Regions from separate parts of the Actinopolyspora sabaoui genome, predicted to be linked through region 2. Evidence: riboswitches for the same ligand, from Rfam matches in the RefSeq annotation. Region 2 holds a riboswitch; each other region holds the start of a gene.
What was found. Region 2 has a riboswitch for glycine ahead of gcvH (glycine cleavage system protein GcvH). Riboswitches for the same ligand answer to the same signal wherever they lie in the genome.
Positions count from the first base shown of each region.

Region 1: linked by a shared signal. The riboswitch ahead of gcvT (glycine cleavage system aminomethyltransferase GcvT) and the one ahead of gcvH (glycine cleavage system protein GcvH) in region 2 are both predicted to bind glycine.
Region 3: linked by a shared signal. The riboswitch ahead of gcvP (aminomethyl-transferring glycine dehydrogenase) and the one ahead of gcvH (glycine cleavage system protein GcvH) in region 2 are both predicted to bind glycine.

Region 1 is NZ_JBMIHH010000003.1:213,306-218,287, forward strand. It holds gene ACOQFL_RS06080 (AMP-binding protein) at 1-595, opposite strand, end outside; gene ACOQFL_RS06085 (TetR/AcrR family transcriptional regulator) at 770-1,402, shown strand; glycine riboswitch at 1,562-1,700, shown strand; glycine riboswitch at 1,701-1,797, shown strand; gene gcvT (glycine cleavage system aminomethyltransferase GcvT) at 1,832-2,935, shown strand; gene glyA (serine hydroxymethyltransferase) at 2,986-4,266, shown strand; gene bioB (biotin synthase BioB) at 4,476-4,982, shown strand, end outside.
Region 2 is NZ_JBMIHH010000005.1:93,768-98,749, reverse strand. It holds gene ACOQFL_RS10495 (CaiB/BaiF CoA transferase family protein) at 1-211, opposite strand, end outside; gene ACOQFL_RS10490 (MerR family transcriptional regulator) at 322-1,053, shown strand; gene ACOQFL_RS10485 (SSI family serine proteinase inhibitor) at 1,282-1,731, shown strand; gene ACOQFL_RS10480 (L-serine ammonia-lyase) at 2,239-3,594, opposite strand; gene gcvH (glycine cleavage system protein GcvH) at 3,680-4,051, opposite strand; glycine riboswitch at 4,291-4,405, opposite strand; gene ACOQFL_RS10470 (PucR family transcriptional regulator) at 4,650-4,982, shown strand, end outside.
Region 3 is NZ_JBMIHH010000010.1:161,317-166,298, reverse strand. It holds gene clsA (cardiolipin synthase ClsA) at 296-970, shown strand; gene garA (glycogen accumulation regulator GarA) at 1,190-1,654, shown strand; gene ACOQFL_RS18805 (bifunctional nuclease family protein) at 2,001-2,477, shown strand; gene ACOQFL_RS18800 (MerR family transcriptional regulator) at 2,777-3,343, shown strand; glycine riboswitch at 3,514-3,614, shown strand; gene gcvP (aminomethyl-transferring glycine dehydrogenase) at 3,796-4,982, shown strand, end outside.

The DNA of each region.
Region 1 (4,982 bases), on a different contig from region 2:
TGGTCCCGCTGGTATAGAAGACGACCGCCTCGTCCTGCGGTGCGCGCGTCACGAAACCGGACAACGGCTCGGCCCCGGCAGCCAGCTCGGTCAGCGAGGGCTCGTCGTACTCCCCCTGGCGGGAGACCCACTGCCGGGAGTCGACTTCCCCCAGGGTCACCACGCTCGCACCGGTTCGTTCGGCACAGCCCCGGGCCAGTTCCAGTTGACTGCTGTGCCCCAGGATCATTTTCGCGCCCGAGTCCGAGACCAGATGGGCGGCTTCCGAAGCGACGAGCAACACCGGAACGGGCACCACGACCGCGCCGACCACCTGCACCGCGTAGTAGGCACGAACGAAGTCCACGACGTTCGGGGCAACCAGAGCGATCCGGTCCCCCGCGCTGACACCGAGCTCCCGCAGTGCGGCGGCGTGGCGACGCACCTGCTCCCAGAGCTCGCCGTAATCCACCCGCTCCGAGCCCTCCAGCACGGCCGGGGCTTCCGGAGTGCGGCGGGCGGGTTCCGCGAGCACCGAAGCGAGTGAGAGCGAGGCGGACGAACCCGTGGCCATCGGCTGCTCCCCTGTCACAGTGTCCGGATGATTCGTGGTCATCAGCGACCTCCTCAATAGCCAGGAGCCGCTACCGCGTGCGGCACGCAGCACTGCGGCCGACAGCTTAACTAACGACGTTAGTTTTATGAGACCCTAAAATCGACGACAACGTTTGACAAGACTCGAGAACAACGAAACCGGACTCGCCCCCGAACAGGTCCCGGAGGCCACTTCTTGCCCAGACCGAGCACGCCCCTGCTGTCGATGGAGCGCATCCGAGAGTCCGCACTCGAGATCATCGACACCGCCGGGCTGGAGGCACTCTCGATGCGACGCCTGGCGGAACGGCTGGGAGTGCGGGCGGCTTCGCTGTACAACTACGTCCCCAACAAGGACGAACTGCTGCACGATCTCGCCAACTCGATGATGGACCAGGTGGACGTCTCCGGCTTCGAGACGGACTGGGTCACGGGCGTGACCGTCTGGGCCCGCTCCTATCGCCGGGCGTTGGTGGAACACCCCAACCTGGTACCGTTCCTCGCCTCGGGCCCCGCTCGCCGGGAAGCGGCACTGCGCCGGGCCGACGCGGTGCACGGCGGGCTGGTCGAGGCCGGTTGGCCGCAGCGCTACGCGACCATGATCGGGGCTTCCGTGAAGTATCTCGTGGTGGGCAGCGCGATGGGATCGTTCGCGGGCGGGTTCGTCGACGACGCCGAGGTCTACGACGAGAGGTTCCCCAACCTCGGCAGAGCACATCTGCTGCGCAGTCACGCGACGGAGATCGACAACGCCAGTTTCGAGCTGGCACTACACGCCTTCACGGAAGGGCTGCGCAAACGCTACACGGATCTCGACGAGATCCACTGAGTGCCGCACCCGGTCGAGTTCCCGTAAACGCGAACACCACTCGGCGGCCCTGGCGCGCGCCACACGCGCGGGGGAAACCCGGCCATGCTCGGCTGCGCTGCTGTTGACTCGACAGCCGGGGCTACGTAGCGTTCACGCTACAATCGAAGAGTGCGCCCATGACGTCATGCGGGAGAGACTCCGCACTCGGCTCGCGGCATCGCTGCCCGGCCACGGCAATGGCCCCAACGTGCGCGCGGAGCGCCGAAGGAGCAACACTCCCCGACAAACTCTCAGGCCCGATCACCGCATGGCACCAGGCGATTCAGGAGGAAAGCAGGGGTTACGTGCCCCTCGCCCACGGTGCAAGCCGCACAGCGCGGTGAAACTCTCAGGCCAATGACTCCGGGGAGACGCCGAGCAGGCGCCGACCTATCAGGAGTTCCCATCATGTCACCGTCCCGCAAGACACCACTGCACGAGATTCACCAGCAGCTTGGGGCCACCTTCACCGAGTTCGCGGGCTGGGAGATGCCGCTGCGCTACTCGGGTGACATCAACGAGCACAACGCGGTACGCGGCACGGCGGGCCTGTTCGATCTCACGCACATGGGCGAGCTTCGTATCAGCGGCCCCCAGGCCGCCGAGGCGCTGGACTACGCGCTGGTGGCCAACGCTTCGGCGATCACGGTCGGGCGTGCGCGCTACACGATGATCTGCGACGAGGCGGGCGGCGTACTGGACGATCTGATCGTCTACCGCACCGGCGAACAGGAGTTCCTCGTGGTCGCCAATGCCGCGAACACCGCCGTGGTCTCCGCCGAGCTGGCCGAGCGGGTACGCGGTTTCGACACCGAGTACGCCGACCTGTCCGACGAGTATGCCTTGATCGCGGTTCAGGGCCCGGTGGCCAAGGACATCCTGGCACCGTTGACCGAGATCGACCTGACAGCGGTCAAGTACTTCGCGGGGTACCCCGGCAGGGTAGCCAATTGTGATGTTCTACTCGCCCGCACCGGCTATACCGGCGAAGACGGTTTCGAGCTGTTCACATCCGTCAACGACGCCGCTACGGTTTGGCAGGCGCTCAGCGAGGCGGGCGCCCCGCACGGGATACAGCCCGCCGGCTTGGCATGCCGGGACACACTACGGTTGGAGGCCGGTATGCCGTTGCACGGTCACGAGCTCTCCACCGCGGTGACCCCGTTCGACGCCAATCTGGGCAGGGTGGTCCGGCTGGACAAGTCGGGAGATTTCGTGGGACGCGCCGCGCTCGCCGACGCAGCGGAGCGGACAGCGGAGCGCACACTGGTGGGGCTGCGCGGAACGGGCCGCCGCGCCCCACGCCACGGTTACCGGGTACTGGACGGTGACGGCGTCGACATCGGCGTCGTGACCAGCGGTGCGCCGTCGCCCACGCTGGGACACCCGATCGCGATGGCCTATGTGGACCACGCCTACGCGAAGACGGGAACCGAGTTACAAGTGGACATTCGCGGCAAGGCAGTCGCTGTGGAGGTCGTTGACCCGCCCTTCTACAGCCGGAACCGCTGAACGCGCCCGACCCGCTCCACCGAGAATCAGGAACACGGAGGTAAGTGATCATGCCGTCAGGCGATCTGTTCAACGAGAGGCTCGCATCGGTCGACCCCGAGGTGGCCAACGCGGTCGACGCGGAACTGCACCGGCAACAGAACACGCTGGAGATGATCGCCTCGGAGAACTTCGCACCCCAGTCGGTGTTGGAGGCTCAGGGGTCGGTACTGACCAACAAGTACGCCGAGGGCTACCCGGGCAAGCGCTATTACGGCGGCTGCGAGCACGTCGACGTCGTCGAGCGACTCGCCATCGACCGGGTCAAGCAGCTGTTCGGGGCCTCCTACGCCAACGTGCAGCCGCACTCCGGCGCGCAGGCCAACTCGGCGGCGATGTTCGCGCTGCTCAAGCCCGGTGACACGATCCTCGGCCTGGATTTGGCCAACGGTGGTCACCTCACTCACGGGATGCGGCTGAACTTCTCCGGCAAGCTCTACAACGTGGTGCCGTACCGGGTCCGCGAGGACGACCACCTGGTCGACATGGACGAGGTCGCCCGACTCGCCCGGGAGAACAAGCCGCAGGTGATCATCGCGGGCTGGTCCGCCTACCCGCGGCAGCTGGACTTCAAGCGGTTCCGCGAGATCGCCGACGAGGTCGGTGCCTACCTCATGGTGGACATGGCCCACTTCGCCGGTCTGGTCGCTGCCGGGCTTCACCCCAACCCGGTACCGCACGCCCACGTGGTGACCACCACCACCCACAAGACGTTGGGTGGGCCGCGTGCCGGTGTGATCCTGTCCTCCGACGAGGACCTGGGCAAGAAGTTCAATTCGGCGGTGTTCCCCGGCCAGCAGGGCGGCCCGCTGGAACACGTGATCGCGGGCAAGGCCGTCGCGTTCAAGCTGGCCGCCGGTGAGGAGTTCGCCGACCGGCAGCGCCGCACACTGGAGGGCGCCCGGATCATCGCCGACCGACTGCAGGCCGAGGACGCCAAGGCGGCGGGGGTGCAGATCGTCTCCGGTGGCACGGATGTGCACCTGGTCCTGGTGGACCTGCGCGACTCCGAGCTGGACGGCCAGCAGGCCGAGGACCGGATGCACGAGATCGGTATCACGGTCAACCGCAACGCGGTACCCAACGACCCGCGCCCCCCGATGGTCACCTCGGGACTGCGCATCGGCACCTCGGCACTGGCCACCCGCGGTTTCGCCGCCGAGGACTTCACCGAGATCGCCGAGATCATCGCCACCGCGCTGCACTCCGACTTCGACGAGTCGGTGAGCAAGAAGCTGCGCGGCCGCGTGGAGGCTCTGGCGGCCAAGCACCCGCTGTACCCGAACCTGTGACGTATCGGGTGGGTCCGTGAGGACAGCCCCGCTCGCAACGGCGGCGTCCGTGCGCGGACCACGTGTCACGACCGTGCCGCACTCCGGAGATGTTCCGGAGTGCGGCACTTTTCTCGGCACCAGCGGCTACATCCGAACAATTCGGCGGGAGCGATGTTGTAGGTTTCACGATCTTGTCGCGACTCGCCCGGTCGACGAGTGTCGAGGGCATGACGATCACACTGGATGAGCTGGTCACGAAGGCGCTGCGACGCGAGGCGCCGAGTCGCACGGCGGCCGAACGGCTGCTGACCGAGGAGTTCGACGTGCTCGACGTGGTCGCGGCCGCGGGACGGGTACGTCGACACTTCTTCGGTAACAGGGTCAAACTCAACACCATCATCAACATGAAGAGCGGGTTGTGCCCGGAGGACTGCACCTACTGCTCGCAGCGCCTGGGATCGAACTCGGAAATTCTCAAGTACTCGTGGGTGAAGGCGGCGGAGGCGACGACCGCGGCGAACGAGGCCGCCGAAGCCGGGGCGAAACGCATCTGTCTGGTCGCCAGTGGCCGCGGCCCCGGGCAACGTGACATCGACCGCATCGCCGAGACGATCGGGGCGATCAAGCAGCAGCGGCCCGACGTGGAGATATGCGCCTGCCTCGGGCTGCTGGCGGCGGGCCAGGCCGAGCAGCTGCGAACGGCCGGTGCTCACGCCTACAGCCACAACCTCAAC
Region 2 (4,982 bases):
GCTTGAGATCGACCCGCACTGACCGCTTGCCCCGGTTGAGTAGGTCCTCCTTGCCGCTGCCTCCCACGGGACGCTCGACGCGGACCACGTCGGCCCCCAGGTCCGCCAGCAGCATGGCACAGAAGGGCGCGGGACCGAGTCCGGCGAGTTCGACGACCCGCACTCCGGCCAGTGGCCCCGCCCCGACGGCTCGCTCATCCGATCGCGCCACTGGCGCACACTCCCTCGTTCTCGCCGGAAGGTGATCGCGGCCACCCCAAATTCGACGGAGTTAGTGTTACATTCCTGGTGTCACATTGGTCAAGTAGTATCCTGCTGGACATGCTCCGAACAGCCGACGAAGAGCTCACGATCGACGAGCTGGCAGCCAGGGCGGGCGTGACCGTGCGTACGGTGCGCTTCTACGCGTCACGCGGTCTGCTGCCACCACCTCGCCTGCGCGGTCGCGTCGGGTTGTACGGGGCGGATCACCTGGCCCGGCTGGACCTGATCCGGGAGCTGCAGAACCTCGGCTTCACGCTGACGGCCATCGAGGGGCATCTGGAGCGGATTCCCGAGGACGCTCCGCCGGAGGAGCTGGCGCTGCAACGCGCGTTGCTGGCTCCCTGGACGAGCGATCAGGCCGAGGAGATCGATCGGGAGGAACTGGACCGGCGCGCCGGTCGGGCCCTTTCCGACGAGGAGATCGAGCAGCTGCTGACGCTGGGCATCCTGGAACGGATCACCGAGGAGACGGCCGACAACGCCGAAAGGCTTCGCCTGACCAGCGCGTCCATGCTCAACGTGGGATTACAGATCACCGAACTGCGGCTGCCGCGGGAAATGTTGCTGCAGGCCAAACACATCGTGGAACAGCACACCTCGCAGATGGCGAGCGAACTGCGCGAACTGTTCGCGGCCAACGTGTTGCGTCCCTACGTGGAGCGGGGACGACCCGAATCCGAGCGGGAACGGGTCAGGAGCGCGGCCGACCAGCTGCGTCCGCTCACCATTCAGGTACTGGTCAACGGCTTCCAGCGTGCGGTCAACGACGTCATCCGCGATCATGTCTGACCGGGGTCTCGGCACCGCTTCCTCCTGGTGTCCACCCGGCACGGACCTCGCCGCTCGCTGAGCCGACTCGTTGTCGTGCGTGTACGACGCGAATTCGCGACACACGCTGCTTCCACGATCGGAGGAAACTCGATCCGGTGATAGTGCCCCGTGATTGCGGCGCGGGGCTACTCCAACCGGGTAAGCATTTCCCGAGGCGATCCCCTATCGACACGGAGGAAGCACAACATGAGCTTTTCCGGACCGCTCGGCCGTACTCTGATCACCGCCTGCGCGGCCGTCGCGGGCATGCTGTTGCCGTTGGCACCGCACACGGGCGCCGAACGGGCTGCCGCGGCGAGCGCGACCTCGTCGGATGAGGTTCAGCGGGCGGTCAGCGTACTCAGTCTTCGAGTCGTACCGAGCAACCGCGCGGAACGGACGCGATCGGCAACCCTGCGCTGCGAACCGACCGGCGGAACTCACCCCCGGGCCGAGGAGGCGTGCGAGCAACTGACGAACAGTGAGGGCGAGTTCGGCGCACTCCAGGAGGAGCGGAATCCGATGTGTCCGCTGGTGTACCGCCCGGTCACCGTCCAAGCCACCGGGATGTGGCGGAACCAGGCCGTCGACCACCGCGAGACGTTCTCCAACAAGTGCGAAATGCGGGCCAAGACCGGTAAGGTCTTCGAATTCTGAGGGAGCATCCGGTTCGCCCGGTACGCGTCGCGGTGCTGGTAGCGCAACCTCTCGCACGAGTCCCACTGCTTCGCCGGGCCGGTCACTCCGGCACGGTGGCCGGGTAGCCGGCACGTGAGTCGGCACCTCGGGAGCGTTGGGCCGCCCTTGAGTAGCGACCTACGCGGCGGAGCGTCCCCCGGGGATGAAAATTTCGTGGGAAATTGACGCTCCGGTGCGGGGGAGGTAGCCCGGATGGGCGTCAATTTCCCGCGAAATCATCGGGCCGGAGCGGCGATGCGCCTCGGCCTCCGTCAATTTCCCGCGAAATCGCCGGGCCGCTTCGGCGCAAGGCCGCACTCCGACCCCCTTCGCAATCGGCACCGCAGCGGGTTCTCCCGTGCGGCTCTCGCGAGGACAGTCCCGACGTTGTGTAGGTCGCTACCCGATGTCGGGGCGCCCACAGCGAGAGCCGTGCGAGAGGTTCCGCCACGGAAGCTCCTACGGAGGCAACTGCGACAGAGGCCGTCAACACTCGATGACGTTCACCGCGAGCCCACCGCGCGCGGTTTCCTTGTACTTGTCCTTCATGTCCTCGCCGGTGGCGCGCATCGTCTTGATGACCTTGTCCAGCGAGACGAAGTGACTGCCGTTACCGCGCAGCGCCATCCTGGCAGCGGTGATCGCCTTGACCGAGGCCACGGCGTTGCGCTCGATGCAGGGAATCTGCACCAACCCGCCGATCGGGTCGCAGGTGAGACCGAGGTTGTGTTCCATGGCGATCTCGGCGGCGTTCTCCACCTGAGCAGGGGTGCCACCGAGCACTTCGGCCAGTCCGGCAGCGGCCATGGAACAAGCCGAGCCCACCTCGCCCTGGCAACCGACCTCGGCACCGGAGATCGAGGCGTTCTCCTTGAACAGCACCCCCACCGCGCCCGCGGCGAGCAGGAACCTGGCCACCCCGTTCCCGTCCGCACCGGGCAGGAACCGCATGTAGTAGTGCAGCACGGCCGGAACGATGCCCGCGGCACCGTTGGTCGGCGCGGTCACGACCCGACCACCGGCGGCGTTCTCCTCGTTGACCGCCAGCGCGTAGACCGTTACCCACTCCATCGGATCGTCGGTGTCGCCGAGTTTGGCGCGCAGTTCGGCGGCGCGTCGCTCGACCCGCAGGCCACCCGGCAGGGAGCCCTCGCTGTTGCAACCGTTGTGCACGCACTCGCGCATGGCGTGCCAGATCGACAGCAGCTCGTCGTGCACCCGCTGTTCGTCACGCCAGACCAGTTCGTTGGCGAGCATGAGCTCGCTGACCGAGTAACCGGTCACGGCACAGTGCTCCAACAGCTCGGCCCCGGTGCGGAACCGGTGGGGCAGTTCGGTGGTGTCCTGTTTGATCCGGTCGGTGCCCGCGGCTTCCTCGTCCACGACGAAACCGCCGCCGACGGAGTAGTACACCGCCCCGCACAGTTGCTCCCCCGACTCGCCGACCGCGGTGAACCGCATTCCGTTGGGGTGCACCGGGAGTGTCTCGCGCCGATACAGCACGAGGTCGTCGTCGTAGTCGAATCGGATTCCGTTGGTGCCGTTCAGCAGCAACCGGCCGGTCGATCGGATCTCGTCGACCCTGCCGGAAACCGCGATCGGATCGACCGATTCCGGTAGGTGGCCCTCCAGACCGAGCAGCACCGCTTTGGGGCTGCCGTGCCCGTGTCCGGTCGCGCCGAGCGAGCCGAACAGTTCGGCCCGCACCCTTGCGACGCGTGGCAGCAGGCCCTGTTCACCCAGCCGCGCCACGAACCGCGCGGCGGCGCGCATGGGTCCCACGGTGTGCGAACTGGAGGGACCGATCCCCACCGAGAAAAGATCGAAGACACTGATCGCCATTGATCGTCTCTTCTTCGTACGTAAGGTGTGGTTCGCCTGCCCCGCCACCTCGTCGTGGCGGGGCCTCAATCAGCGGCGGCGGAGGTCACTCACCCGTGAGTTCGGCGTACTGCCCGGCGTCCAGCAGCGGACCGTACTCGCTGACGCGCAGTTCCAGCAGCCAGCCATCGCCGAACGGGTCGTCGTTGATCTTGGCCGGGTCGTCGACAACGGTCTCGTTGACCGAGACGACCTCGCCGGTGGCGGGGGCGTAGAGATCGCTGACCGACTTGGTGGACTCCAGCTCACCGCAGGCCTCACCCGCGGTGATCTGCTTACCCACCTCGGGCAGGTCGACGTAGACGATGTCGCCGAGCGCGTTGGCCGCGTAGGGGGTGACCCCGACACGCACGACGTCGCCGCGCTCGGCCAGCCACTCGTGCTCCTGGGTGTACTTGAGGTCCGTGGGCAGACTCATGGGGGAGGCTCCATTGCTGTCGTTTGGACACCGGTACCCGATGTCCCGTCGTGGGCCGTCGGGTACGAGCATTCTCGCGTGCCGCGACTCCACCCGGCCGGGCGGCATGCCGCGAACACCGGAGTCCGCGTACTTGGTGGCCTCCCCCTCTGTTGCGGAACCTGAGAGCTTCACCGCGACGTCGCGGTTTGCACCGTGGGTGCGCGCGCCTTCGTCTCGGCGGCGCTTTCCAGAGTTGCCTCGATCGGACGGTACGGATGCCTGAGAGTTTACGGGGAGTTTTGCTCCTTCGGCGCCCGTTCGGTGACACCGTGTACACGGTGCTCACCCACGGGACTCTCCCGCCCGGTGTCGTGGGCCGATATGCGATTGTCGCTGTGTTCGGCAACGATAACCCGAGGGGTGGGCGTATCCAACCCCGGATATCGCGAAGCCGCGACCACTACCGGCGAATCGGGCGCCGAAGCTCGCGCGGTGTGCTCACGATCACTACCGGAAGCGGTCACGGGCCTCGCACGGGTGGCCGGAACCCGGCACCGGAGCGCTCGGGGAATCGAACCGGAGAAATTCCCTTCTGATCCCGACCCCGGGAGGGGCGATGGTCGACGTACGGGGCCTGGTCGAGCGAGTCGGCCCCACCCTGCTGCGTCCGGTGGTGGTGCCGGAGAACACCGGCGGTGTCGGGGACGTGGTCATCGCCGAGCCCGAGGATCCCGGTGGGATCGGAACGGCCGACGTGGTGCTCGGCGTGGGGATCACCGACCGGGCGGAGGCCGTGGAGCTGGTGCGCGAGTGCGGTGCGCGGGAGGCGGCGGCCGTGCTGCTGAAACCGCCGGTGTGCACCGAGGACTCGGTTATCTCGGAAGCCGAGAGAGCGGGGCTCGCGCTGATCGAGGTCCGGCGGGGCGCGGCGTGGGCACAGCTGGTGTGG
Region 3 (4,982 bases), on a different contig from region 2:
GGCCGGTCACCGGCCCGAAGTGCACCGACGAGCGCGCACGGGCCACGGAGTGCTCGAACCTCGTGCTCCGGCGGGCCTGCCACGGGCGCGACGCCGTGCGCCGCGAGCCGCACGGAATCCCCGTGGAGCGAGGGAGCACGGCCGAACTGGTGCCGTCATCGGGTGAGGGGGACATATGGCACCCTGAACCAACAGGCACGATGACACGTCCGGCGTTGCCGCGAGCGGACGTGTCACGGATCGCGGGCCGCCTCGTGCTGGCGAGTGGAGCGGCCCGTTCGCAGGGGAGGGTCTCGTGGTGCAAGACGCCGATGGCGCCACTACGGGATCGGCGCGGAACTCCGACGGTCAGTCTTCGGAACAGGGCATCGACCGCATCAGAGAAGTCGCCGCAGGTGTCTGGAGTGATCCGTGGTGGACGGTTCCCAACGCGCTGAGCTTGCTGCGGCTCGCCGGGGTTCCGGTGTTCTTGTGGTTGCTTCTCGGGCCGCAGTGGGAACTGCTCGCGTTGTTGGTGCTGGTCTTCAGCGGTCTCACCGACTGGTTGGACGGGAAACTCGCTCGCTGGCTGGATCAGTACAGCCGGTTGGGGCAGCTGCTTGATCCGGCTGCCGATCGGCTCTACATCGTGGCCACGCTGGTCGCCTTCGTGATCCGCGGCGTCGTGCCCTGGTGGGCCGCTTTCGCGCTCATCGCGCGCGACCTGCTGCTGACCCTGTGCCTGCCCGTGTTGCGGTACCACGGCTTCGAACCGCCGGACGTGCACTATCTGGGCAAGGCGGCGACGTTCTGCCTGATGTACGCGTTTCCGCTGTTGTTGCTGGTGCAGGGGGATTTCGCGTTCGACTGGATCGCCCGTCCGTTCGCCTACGCTTTCACCGGGTGGGGAGCGGCACTTTATCTGTGGGCCGGACTGCTCTACCTCGGTCAGGTGTTCGGAGCCGTCCGGCTCGCCCGCACGCGTGGGTGAACGGCATCGCTCCGGCGGGGCTGTGTCTTTCGGCCCGGGGTTGTTCGGCCCGGGCGATCAACCGTTGAACGAATATGATCATCACTGCGATGATCCGGGCAAGCCCCGGTTGGCAACCAGCTCCGTCGGTTCGAATATCGGGACTCGCCGTCCGACGTCGTGTACGGCGCGGTACGTTGGGTGGTACTGGCACGATCCATCCGCAGGAGGAGAGCTCAGGTGAGCACCAACGACGGGCCCGGCGACGTATCGCCGGAGCAGTCATCGGAGACCACCTCGGTCTTCAAGCCCTTCCTCTCCGAGCAGGAGAACGCAGAGAGTGCGCCTGCAGAGTCCACCGCGTCCGGTGTGGACGCGCTGCCCGCCGGATCCGCTCTCCTGGTGGTCAAGCGCGGCCCCAACGCGGGGTCGCGATTCCTGCTCGACCGGGAGACGACCAGCTCGGGTCGGCACCCCGACAGCGACATTTTCCTGGACGACGTGACGGTTTCCCGCAGGCATGCCGAGTTCCGCCGGGAAGGCGCGGAGTACGTCGTCGTCGACGTGGGAAGCCTCAACGGAACCTATGTCAATCGTGAACCCGTGGACACCTCGGTGTTGGCCAACGGTGACGAGGTCCAGATCGGCAAGTTCCGTCTGGTGTTTCTGACCGGTCCGGCGGAGGGCACGCAGGGCAGCCGGTGACGATCGGGCGGTGCTGCGCTCGGTGGCAGCCGGGGTGCCCCCGTTCGGCGCGAACGAGGTATTTCGAGCCGGCCGCCGAGTCCGCGAGCCAAGCTCGCTCGTGGACCTTTCGGAGCAGCCGCACCGGTTCCGTCCGGCGAGATCGCGCCGCTGTGGGACATGCCCGATCACCCGGGTGGGCGGGGTACGGTGTATACGTCCCATCGGGTGATCCACGGGACGAGGGAAGCGGTCGGCGCCTGTGTGGGCGGCGTCTTCGCCGTATCGCGGGTAGCGTCGAAGGCGTCGGTGCGCGATCCTCGAAGGAGATGTCACGCTTCGGCGCGCTGGAGGAGGCGATTTGACGATGAGCAGCGAGATGCGCGTCGTCGGCGTGCGAGTGGAACTGCCGGCCAACCAGCCGATCCTGCTGTTGCGCGAGACCGACGGCGAACGGTATCTGCCGATCTGGATAGGTTCGGTCGAGGCTACCGCCATCGCCCTGGAGCAACAGGGGGTGCGGCCTGCGCGGCCGCTCACCCACGATCTGCTCAAGGACGTGGTCGGTGCGCTCGGGCGAGAGCTGGAACAAGTGCGGGTGACCGACCTCCAGGAAGGGACCTTCTACGCGGAGCTCGTTTTCGACGGCGATGTGCGGGTCTCGGCAAGGCCGAGTGATTCGGTGGCGCTGGCACTGCGCACCGGTGTTCCGATCCACGCCGAGCAGTCCGTGCTCGACGAGGCGGGACTGCTGATTCCCGACGAGCAGGAGGACGAGGTCGAGAAGTTCAAGGAATTCCTGGACTCGGTCTCGCCGGAGGACTTCCGCGGCGCCGACACCTGAGGCGCTTCGGTCGCGGTGGTGCTTGTTCGCGCGACGGGTCGCGGGGAACGTCTCGAACATCTGAAGGGGATCGGGGCGTCTCCCCGCTGGTGCGGAGCACCGAAGTGGTGCGAGACTTCCACAGGGCGTTCCGCGCGTCGTGTTGACCGCCGTTTTCCGCGAGCATACTGTTGAGTGACACGGTGGACGTGCGCGCGGTGGTCGAGCGAATGGGGGCGTGACGAGATCGGATTCGGACGTGTCGACGACTGCGGTTCCGGATCCGATGGCCGCCGTGGGTCGGCCGAGGGGAGGCGTGCGTGGTCGAAAACGCATCACGGCTGGATACGAACGTAGAACAAGCCGAGTTGTTCCCGGACGCGGCGCTTCCGGACGAGCTGGTCGGTTACCGAGGACGCGCGGCCTGTCAGATCGCCGGTATCACCTACCGGCAGTTGGACTACTGGGCCCGTACCGAGCTGGTCGAGCCCTCGATCAGGCTCGCCGAGGGGTCGGGTTCGCAGCGGCTCTACTCGTTCAAGGACATGTTGGTTCTCAAGGTGGTGAAACGGCTGCTGGATGCGGGCGTATCACTGCACAACATTCGCATCGCCGTGGATCATCTGCGTGGTCGCGGGGTGCGTGATCTCGCCGGGGTCACGCTGTTCAGTGATGGGACAACCGTCTACGAGTGCACCTCGGCGGAAGACGTGGTTGATCTGTTACGTGGTGGTCAGGGTGTTTTCGGAATCGCTGTCAGTGGGGCGATGCGCGAGATAACCGGCACGATCCACGATTTCCCCGCCGAACGCGCCGACGGGGGTGGCCTCCGCACACCGGACGAGGACGAACTCTCCCGGAAGCGTCGGGACCGCCAAACCGGGTGATCGCGGGGGTTTCCCACGGGATTTCCCCACCAGATTTCACCGCCCGGATCCGCTCGAGCGGAGCCACGGTGAGCGGGGTGGGGCCGGGCTTTCGTGGCGCTTTCGAGGAGTGTGCACCTTGCCACACACTCCCTGGACGGGGCGATATGAGGTACGCTCACACCCGTCGCCGACCCCGTACGGGAGAGACCGTGCCGAGCAACTCGGTACGGCGCCGAAGGAGCAACCCCTCCCCGACAACCTCTCAGGCTATTGGGACCGTACGGGCGAGATACCTCTGGAAAGAGGGAGTCGCCACAGCGTCGTGGTGAACCCCGCCGACGGTGCAAGCCCGCCACACCGGGCGAAGCTCTCAGGCGCCCGTTTCGCGGGCATTGACAGAGGGGGAGGTCAGCAACTCACCCGAGTGCTGTCTGCCCTGTCCGAGATGCCCGACGATTGAGGTTTTGGCGATGACCGACGAACGTATCCCGTTGGCCGCTCTCGAGCACGGAACCCCGTTCGCCGACCGCCACGTTGGCCCCATGCCGGCTGAGCTGGCTCGGATGCTCGATGTGATCGGTGTCGGTTCCCTCGAAGAGCTCGGCGAACAAGCCGTCCCGGCGGGACTCCGGGAACGCGACATGCGGATGGCGTTGCCGGAACCGGCTACCGAGGCCGAGTCCCTGGACGAGCTGCGCGAGCTCGCGGACCGCAACAACCCCCACGTGGAGATGATCGGCCTCGGCTATCACCCCACCATCACCCCTCCGGTGATCCGCCGCAACGTGCTGGAGAACCCGGCCTGGTACACGGCCTACACGCCGTACCAGCCCGAGATCTCCCAGGGGCGGCTGGAAGCCCTGCTCAACTTCCAGACGATGGTCGCCGATCTCACCGGCGTCCCGGTTTCCAACGCCTCGATGCTCGACGAGTCCACAGCCGCCGCCGAGGGCATGACCCTGGTGCGCCGCGCGGGGCGTTCGAAGTCCCCCCGGTTCGTCGTCGACACCGATGCGCTGCCCCAGACCATCTCGGTGATCGAGACGCGTGCCGAGCCGCTCGGCATCGAGATCGTGCACGCCGACCTCTCGCAGGGTGCGGCCGGGCTTCCCGAAGGGGAGTTCTTCGGTGCGCTGTTGGCCTACCCCGGCGCTTCCGGTGCCGTGCGCGACCACGAGGAAGTCATCGCCGAGGTGCACCGGCGCGGCGGTATGGCCGTGGTCTCGGCCGACCTGCTGGCGTTGACGATGCTGCGTGCCCCCGGTGAGATCGGCGCCGACGTCGTGGTCGGGACCAGTCAGCGGTTCGGTGTCCCGATGGGCTTCGGCGGTCCCCACGCGGGCTACATGGCCGTGCGCAAGGGCGTGGAGCGCCAGCTTCCCGGCCGTCTGGTCGGGGTCAGCGTGGACGCGGACGGAAATCAGGCCTACCGGCTGGCGCTGCAGACCCGGGAGCAGCACATCCGCAGGGAGAAGGCCACCAGCAACATCTGCACCGCCCAGGTGCTGCTGGCCGTTGTCGCCTCGATGTACGCCGTCTACCACGGTCCAGAGGGGCTGCGTGCCATCGCGACCCGTACGCACCGCATGGCCACCGTGCTGGCCGAGCAGCTGCGTCGCGGCGGGGTGGAGGTCTGCCACGACGACTTCTTCGACAC